Regions from separate parts of the Pantoea sp. GW821-FHT03E06 genome, predicted to be linked through region 2. Evidence: predicted binding sites of a transcription regulator. Region 2 holds the regulator's gene; the other holds the start of a gene.

The links. Region 2 encodes CRP, which controls carbon source genes, mostly activating them, when cyclic AMP is high. Its sites were predicted from a motif close to ATGTGANNNNNNTCACAT; they were not measured.
Region 1: yrbN (protein YrbN) is a predicted target of CRP. The motif match lies at 2,103-2,120, and genes of this name have one in related genera.

The regions. Positions count from the first base shown of each region.
Region 1 covers NZ_JBWKUG010000001.1:555,950-560,148, forward strand. The annotation lists gene pnp (polyribonucleotide nucleotidyltransferase) at 1-1,008, shown strand, start outside; gene nlpI (lipoprotein NlpI) at 1,138-2,022, shown strand; gene yrbN (protein YrbN) at 2,127-2,183, shown strand; gene AC07WB_RS02540 (DEAD/DEAH family ATP-dependent RNA helicase) at 2,200-4,110, shown strand; gene AC07WB_RS02545 (SDR family NAD(P)-dependent oxidoreductase) at 4,179-4,199, opposite strand, start outside.
Region 2 covers NZ_JBWKUG010000001.1:3,831,020-3,835,218, reverse strand. The annotation lists gene AC07WB_RS17950 (YccS/YhfK family putative transporter) at 1-1,648, opposite strand, end outside; gene crp (cAMP-activated global transcriptional regulator CRP) at 1,707-2,339, opposite strand; gene AC07WB_RS17940 (OsmC family protein) at 2,644-3,048, shown strand; gene AC07WB_RS17935 (phosphoribulokinase) at 3,129-3,998, opposite strand; gene AC07WB_RS17930 (YheU family protein) at 4,060-4,199, opposite strand, start outside.

The DNA of each region.
Region 1 (4,199 bases), 3.3 Mb from region 2:
TTCCACTACAACTTCCCTCCGTACTGCGTGGGTGAAACCGGTATGGTTGGCTCACCGAAGCGTCGTGAGATTGGTCACGGCCGTCTGGCGAAGCGTGGCGTGCTGGCAGTGATGCCTAAGCAAGCTGATTTCCCATACACCGTACGTGTTGTGTCTGAAATCACCGAATCAAACGGTTCCTCTTCAATGGCTTCTGTGTGTGGTGCTTCTTTGGCACTGATGGACGCAGGTGTACCGATCAAAGCAGCCGTAGCCGGTATTGCTATGGGTCTGGTTAAAGAAGCTGACAACTTTGTGGTTCTGTCTGACATCCTGGGTGACGAAGATCACCTCGGCGACATGGACTTCAAAGTTGCGGGTAGCCGCGAGGGTATCACCGCGCTGCAGATGGATATCAAAATCGAAGGTATCACCCGCGAAATCATGCAGGTTGCTCTGAACCAGGCGAAGGGTGCACGTCTGCATATCCTGAGCGTGATGGAACAGGCAATCAGCACGCCGCGTCAGGAAATCTCTGAGTTCGCGCCGCGCATTTACACCATCAAAATCAGTTCAGACAAGATCAAAGATGTTATCGGTAAAGGCGGCTCGGTTATCCGTGCGCTGACCGAAGAAACCGGTACTACCATCGAAATCGAAGATGATGGCACCGTGAAGATCGCTGCAACTGATAGCCTGAAAGCCAAAGAAGCCATTCGTCGCATCGAAGAGATCACTGCTGAGATCGAAGTTGGCCGCGTTTACTCTGGCAAAGTGACACGTATCGTTGATTTCGGTGCCTTCGTGGCCATTGGCGGCGGTAAAGAAGGTTTGGTTCATATTTCTCAGATCGCCGATAAGCGCGTTGAAAAAGTGACCGACTACCTGCAGATGGGCCAGGAAGTTCCAGTGAAAGTCATGGAAGTGGACCGTCAGGGCCGTGTACGCCTGAGCATCAAAGAAGCGACAGAGCAGAAACCAGCGGAAGAAGTTGCTACCGCTGCCACTGATGCATCTGACGCCGAGTAAGCGTTTACCGATTGGCCTCTCCCTGCTCTGCGGGGAGAGGTATTTAGATCATCGCGAGGGCGGGAATCCTTGTGCACAGCAGGAGGATGACAGGATGGTTGTCCCAATGTTTGTATTCGGGAGTGGGAAATGAAGCCTTTTTTGCGCTGGTGTTTTGTTGCGACAGCTATCACGCTGGCAGGATGCAGCAACTCCAATTGGCGTAAGAACGAAGTTCTGGCAGTACCTTTGCAGCCCACACTGCAGCAAGAAGTCATTCTTGCGCGCATGGAACAAATTCTTGCCAGTCGTGCCCTTACCGATGATGAACGCGCACAGCTGTTATATGAGCGCGGAGTGTTGTATGATAGTTTGGGTCTGAGGGCATTAGCGCGGAACGATTTTTCGCAAGCGCTGTCTATAAGACCAGATATGCCTGAGGTATTTAACTATCTCGGTATATACTTAACGCAGGCAGGCAATTTTGATGCTGCCTATGAAGCGTTTGATTCTGTACTTGAGCTTGATCCAACTTACAACTATGCGCATTTAAACCGTGGTATCGCCCTCTATTACGGCGGTCGATACAAGTTAGCGCAAGATGATCTGCTGGCGTTTTATCAAGACGATCCTAACGATCCTTTCCGCAGCCTTTGGCTCTATCTCGTTGAAAGCGATATGGATGCCGACAAGGCGAAAGTTACGCTGAGACAGCGTCATGACAAAGCGGTCCGGGACCAATGGGGATGGAATATTGTCGAGTTCTACCTTGGCGACATCAGTGAAAAAACATTGATGGAACGTCTCAAGGCGGACGCAACGGATAACACCTCGCTCGCTGAACATCTCAGTGAAACCAACTTCTATTTAGGTAAGTACTACCTAAGTCTGGGGGAGAAGGACGACGCGAAAGCGTTGTTCAAACTGGCGGTGGCCAACAACGTAAACAACTTTGTTGAACACCGATACGCATTGTTGGAACTGGCGCAACTCGGCCAGACACAAGACGATTTATCAGAATCTGACCAGCAATAGCTGACGAACTTTTATTGCCTGAATACCTGTAAAGTCATCATCTTCAGAGATGAGGGCTTTTCTGTTCGTCAAAACTTCTAATTTGAGCCGGTTCACACTTTTTGATGAAAATGACTGAAAGTTTTCACGACGAGTTATGTAGACTGGCCGCCGCAATCTAAGAGGCACGTGTACTACATGACTGATATTCAAACCACTTTTGCTGACCTTGGCCTGAACGCCGACATCCTCGAATCACTGAACGGTATGGGCTACGTTAAGCCTTCTCCAATCCAGGCTGAGTGTATTCCTCACCTGCTGGCTGGCCGTGATGTGTTGGGTATGGCGCAGACCGGTAGTGGTAAAACCGCGGCATTCTCATTGCCGCTGCTAAACAACATTGATCCTACTGTTAAAGCACCGCAAATTTTGGTGCTGGCACCGACCCGCGAATTAGCGGTACAGGTTGCTGAAGCCGTCACAGAATTCTCTAAACACATGCGTGGCATTAACGTTGTAGCCCTGTACGGCGGCCAACGTTATGACGTGCAGCTGCGCGCCCTGCGTCAGGGACCACAAGTGGTAGTGGGTACCCCTGGTCGTTTGCTGGATCACCTGAAACGTGGCACGTTAGATCTGTCTAACCTGCGCGGTCTGGTACTGGACGAAGCTGATGAAATGCTGCGTATGGGCTTCATCGAAGACGTTGAAACTATCATGGCGCAGATTCCAGACGGTCATCAGACCGCGCTGTTCTCAGCAACCATGCCAGAAGCGATTCGTCGTATCACCAAACGCTTCATGAAAGATCCGCAGGAAGTGCGTATCCAGTCAAGCCTGACAACGCGCCCAGACATTTCTCAGTCTTACTGGACCGCATATGGCCGTAAAACCGACGCGCTGGTTCGCTTCCTGGAAGCTGAAGATTTCGATGCAGCCATCATCTTCGTACGTACTAAAAATGCCACGCTGGAAGTGGCCGAAGCGCTTGAGCGCAGCGGTTATAACAGCGCAGCACTGAACGGTGACATGAACCAGGCACTGCGTGAGCAGACGCTGGAGCGTCTGAAAGATGGTCGTCTCGACATTCTGATCGCGACCGACGTAGCCGCACGTGGTCTGGACGTGGAACGCATCAGCCTGGTGGTAAACTTTGACATCCCAATGGATGCTGAATCTTACGTTCACCGTATTGGTCGTACTGGCCGTGCTGGTCGTGCTGGTCGCGCACTGCTGTTCGTTGAGAACCGCGAGCGTCGTCTGCTGCGCAACATTGAACGCACCATGAAGCTGACCATTCCAGAAGTTGAGCTGCCTAACGCAGAGCTGCTGGGTGAGCGTCGTCTGGCTAAGTTCGCGGCTAAAGTACAGCAGCAGCTGGAAAGCAGCGATCTGGACATGTATCGCGCACTGCTGAGCAAAATGCAGCCGGGTGAAGATCTGGATATCGAAACACTGGCCGCAGCACTGCTGAAAATGGCTCAGGGCGAACGTCCACTGATTCTGCCACCAGAAGCACCGCGTCCAGCACGTCGTGAATTTAGCGATCGTCCTGACCGTGGTGATCGCCGTGATTCACGTGATTCTCGTGGTCCACGCGAAAGCCGTGACAGCCGCGATGGTGACCGTCCTCGTCGTGAACGTCGTGACGTTGGCGAAATGCAGCTGTACCGCATTGAAGTGGGCCGTGATGATGGTGTTGAAGTGCGTCACATTGTTGGCGCGATCGCTAACGAAGGCGACATTAGCAGCCGTTACATCGGCAACATCAAGTTGTTCGGTACCCATTCAACCATCGAGCTGCCGAAAGGTATGCCGGGCGAAGTGCTGCAGCACTTCACTCGTACGCGTATTCTGAATAAACCGATGAATATGCAGTTGATGGGTGATGCACCGGTGCATGAGCGTAGCGAACGTCGTCCTGCCGGCGGCGAACGTCGCGGTAACGGTGCTCCGCGTGATGGCGCACCACGTGGCGAAGGCGCTCCACGTCGCTTCTCCGATCGTCGTGAAGGCGGCCGCGAAGGCGGACGCTTCAGCCGTGAAGGTGGTCGTGGCCCACGTCGTGAAGAGGGTGCAGCCGCTGCACCACGTCGTCGTGACGCATAAGCGATAAACGCTTAAAGTAAAAAGGGACGCGAATGCGTCCCTTTTTTTATGCATGTGGAAAGTAAGTTTTACACGCCGCCAGCAATCAG
Region 2 (4,199 bases):
GATTAACCTTTATGCGCTGATAAGCCAGCTTCTCCGGCGCCTGTTCCGGCCCGAGCAGCAAGCGCAGTGCGTCCTGATATGCTTCCAGCGCATCGTGCGCATTTTTACGCAGCAGCCCGCTTTGCCACTGTGGCCATAGCCAAATCATACCGGCGAAAGCAATCAAACAGCCCATTAGCGTGTCCATCATGCGCGGCAACAAGAATTGCGCGCCGTTGAGCGATAGCAGCTGCAGTGAATACACCGCGGTGACGGTGAAGCCAATCATCGACCAGCCGTAATATTTCCGCGTGATCAGATAGCTCGCCAGCGTGATGCCCAGCATAAATAGCAGAGTGATCGACTCCGGCACCGCCAGCCGCAGCGAGGCGGCGGCAATCAGCAAACCGGCAAAGGTGCCCAGCGCACGGTGCTGAATACGCACGCGCGTGGCGCTGTAGCCGTTCTGGCTGACGAACATGATGGTCATCAGAATCCAGTAGGGTTTAGGAATGTTGAAGAACAGCGCCAGCGCGCTACCAAACATCAGCATTACGGCGAAGCGGGCCGCGGTGCGTAACGCGGTAGATTTGAATGATAAATAGCTGCGCAACGCTGGCAATAGCGGTAAGCGGCGCTGACGATCGGCCATGAGATCGCGCGTGTAAAGCGGCTTCTGCGTGCGCAATACGCGGGCGATGCGGCTGAAGTGATAGAGGCAGAAGTTGCCAACCGGGTTATCCGGATGCTGACGGGCAATTTTCTCCAGCGCACCCAGCTGTTTCTCCATGTGAAAACGATCCGGCAGCTGATGATAGAGAATCGCATCAGCCAGCACGCGCAAACGTGCGGAGATGATTTTGGCGTTCCAGCGGATCACCGCTTCAGCGTGGCTCTCCTCCACCAGTTTCTGTACCTCTTCGGGCTGATGCAGGCTGACCGAGATGTGTTCCTGCAAATCCAGCGCCACCTGGAAGGCGCGCGTCAGGCGCTTGTGACTGTTATCGCGGCTGGCCGACAGCATATGCATTTGCTGGTAACAGGTAGTGATGAGATCGACCGCTTTCTGCTGGCGCGCCAGCAGCGGCGGTAACGCTTTTTCCGGATCGGTCAGCTGTGTCAGTAAGGTGTATTTGGCATCGCAATAATCCGCCAGCTCGCGAAACAGCAGGCTGAGCGATTCACGCATCGGCTGCTCTTTCCACAGCCAGAACCAGAACCAGTTGAACAAGCCGTACCACAGCGTACCGCCAATATAGAGCAGCGGCGGCACCCATATCGGCATGCGCCCAACCAGGCTGAGCGTAAAGATAGCAGCGATTAAGGTGGCGGGCAGCAGGCGTGCATGCAGCGGGCCGATTTCGCCGGTCACGCCGATCAGCAGCGGTAGCGCCAGCAGGATCAACGGCAGCGGAATCTGGTAAGCGGTCAAAATTTGCATCAGGAAGCTGCCGGTGGCAAACAGCGAACCACCCACAATCAAGCGTTTGAAAAAGCGTTTGTGCGGCGTATCAAGACCCGCCATATTGCAGCAGGCAGGCACTAGCGAGAACAGCAGACCTTTTTGCAGATCGCCAAACAGCCAGCCGAGAGCCACAGGCAGGCACAGCACCAGCGTTTGCCGCAGTGCATAGTTAACTTCAGGATGATAGATGATTCGGCGCCACATCAGCTCATCGCAAATAGAAACGGCGCGATGTTGCCATCACGCCGTGGGTGAGAAGAAATTAGCGGGTGCCGTAGACGACGATGGTTTTACCGTGTGCAGAGATCAGGTTCTGATCTTCCAGCATTTTCAGGATACGACCCACGGTTTCGCGTGAGCAGCCCACGATCTGACCAATTTCCTGACGGGTGATTTTAATTTGCATGCCGTCTGGGTGAGTCATCGCATCTGGCTGTTTAGCCAGATTAAGCAGCGTTTGCGCGATACGTCCTGTTACGTCAAGGAAAGCAAGGTTGCCCACTTTCTCTGATGTCACTTGCAGACGACGCGCCATTTGCGACGAAAGTCGCATTAAAATATCCGGGTTTACCTGAATCAGCTGACGGAATTTTTTGTAGGAAATTTCAGCCACTTCACAGGCAGACTTCGCACGCACCCAGGCACTACGTTCCTGGCCTTCTTCGAAAAGACCGAGTTCGCCGATGAAATCTCCCTGATTGAGGTAGGAGAGAATCATCTCTTTGCCTTCTTCATCTTTAATCAGTACCGCTACGGAACCTTTCACGATGTAGTACAGCGTTTCCGCTTTCTCACCCTGATGGATGAGCGTGCTTTTGGACGGATATTTGTGAATATGGCAATGGGACAGGAACCATTCGAGTGTAGGGTCTGTTTGCGGTTTGCCGAGAACCATTCGCTATTATCCTCTGTTGTAATCGTGCCCAAAATACAGGGGGCATTTTTTCCCTGTCAGGCGGTTTAATCGTCGAGCGTTTCCAGTAATGGAAAAATTATTCCGGGTCATTCTTAAGCTACGCTTTTGATTCTTCCCGCCTTCGTCTGTAACGACGAAAATATTTTCAGCACTGTTTGTAGCACAGCTTTTGCGAGCTGTCTTGTGTTGTCTCGCTTCAGCAAACGGGGGAATAGTCTGGATTGCTGTTTATCAGGTGAAAGCGTACTCTGGCGGCAAAACCGCCGCTTCAGGAGAAAGAATCATGCAGGCACGAGTGAAATGGGTGGAAGGTCTTACCTTTCTCGGAGAATCCTCATCCGGACATCAGGTGTTAATGGACGGGAATTCCGGTGATAAAGCGCCAAGTCCAATGGAGATGGTGTTAATGGCAGCAGGGGGTTGCAGCGCCATTGATGTGGTCTCGATTCTGCAAAAAGGGCGCAGCGATGTGGCCGATTGCGAAGTGAAACTCACCTCTGAACGCCGCGAAGAAGCACCGCGCATTTTTACCCACATCAACCTGCATTTTATTGTCAGCGGCAAAGCGTTGAGTGATAAGGCGGTTTCCCGCGCGGTTGATTTGTCAGCGGAAAAATATTGCTCGGTGGCGATCATGCTGGGCAAAGGCGTGGAAATCACCCATAGCTATGAAGTGATCGAACGTTGATGTTTCCAGGTGCGCATTAATGCGCACCCTACAAAACGCGCTCATTTCGTAGTGTCGCCATTAATGGCGACCTATCACTCTTATTCAATCCGCTTCCCTTCAATCAGTCGTTGCACCAGCGGCAGCATAATCAGCTCCATTGCTAATCCCATTTTCCCGCCGGGTACCACCAGCGTATTAATGTGCGAGATAAACGATCCCTGAATCATCGCCAGCAGATAGGGGAACGCAATCCCTTCTAAGCCACGGAAATGGATCACCACGAAGCTCTCATCCAATGACGGGATTTCCCGTGCGGCAAACGGATTTGAGGTATCGACGGTCGGCACGCGCTGGAAGTTAATGTGCGTGCGCGAGAACTGTGGCGTAATGAAGTTAATGTAATCCTCCATCGAACGCACCACTGAATCCATTACCGCTTCGCGTGAATGACCGCGCTCGCCGGTGTCGCGCACCAGCTTCTGAATCCACTCGAGATTAACAATCGGCACCACGCCAACCAGCAGATCAACATGTTCTGCCACATTCTGCTGCTGCGTGACAACGCCGCCGTGCAGGCCTTCATAGAACAACACATCGGTGTTTTCCGGCAGCGGTTGCCACGGCGTGAAGGTGCCCGGAACCTGATTCCACGGTACCGCTTCATCATAGGTATGCAGATATTTACGCGATTCGCCCAGCCCGGTTTTACCGTAGTGTTTGAACGTCTGCTCTAACAGGCCGAAGTCATTCGCTTCCGGGCCGAAATAGCTAATATGGCGACCGAGGTCGCGCGCCTTACGGATCGCCATGTCCATTTCTGGACGCGTGTAGCGATGGAAACTGTCGCCTTCGACTTCCGCCGCATGCAGATTCAGCTGCTGGAAAATCTTGCGGAAGGCGAGGCTGGTGGTAGTGGTTCCGGCGCCGCTGGAACCAGTGACGGCAATAATTGGATGCCTGGCTGACATAACAGAGCTCCCTGTGAAGTCCGGCGATGAGCATTGTTACCACGAATTGCCGCTGGGTGCATCAGCCGCGAAATTCACCCTTCGGCATGATGTTGATGGATTCATGCAGCTCCGACCATACCAGCACCACGTCGCCGCGCTCCAGCTGACGGCGCACGTCGGCCACTTTTTGCATCAGGCTTCGTTCCTGCTCGCCGTAAT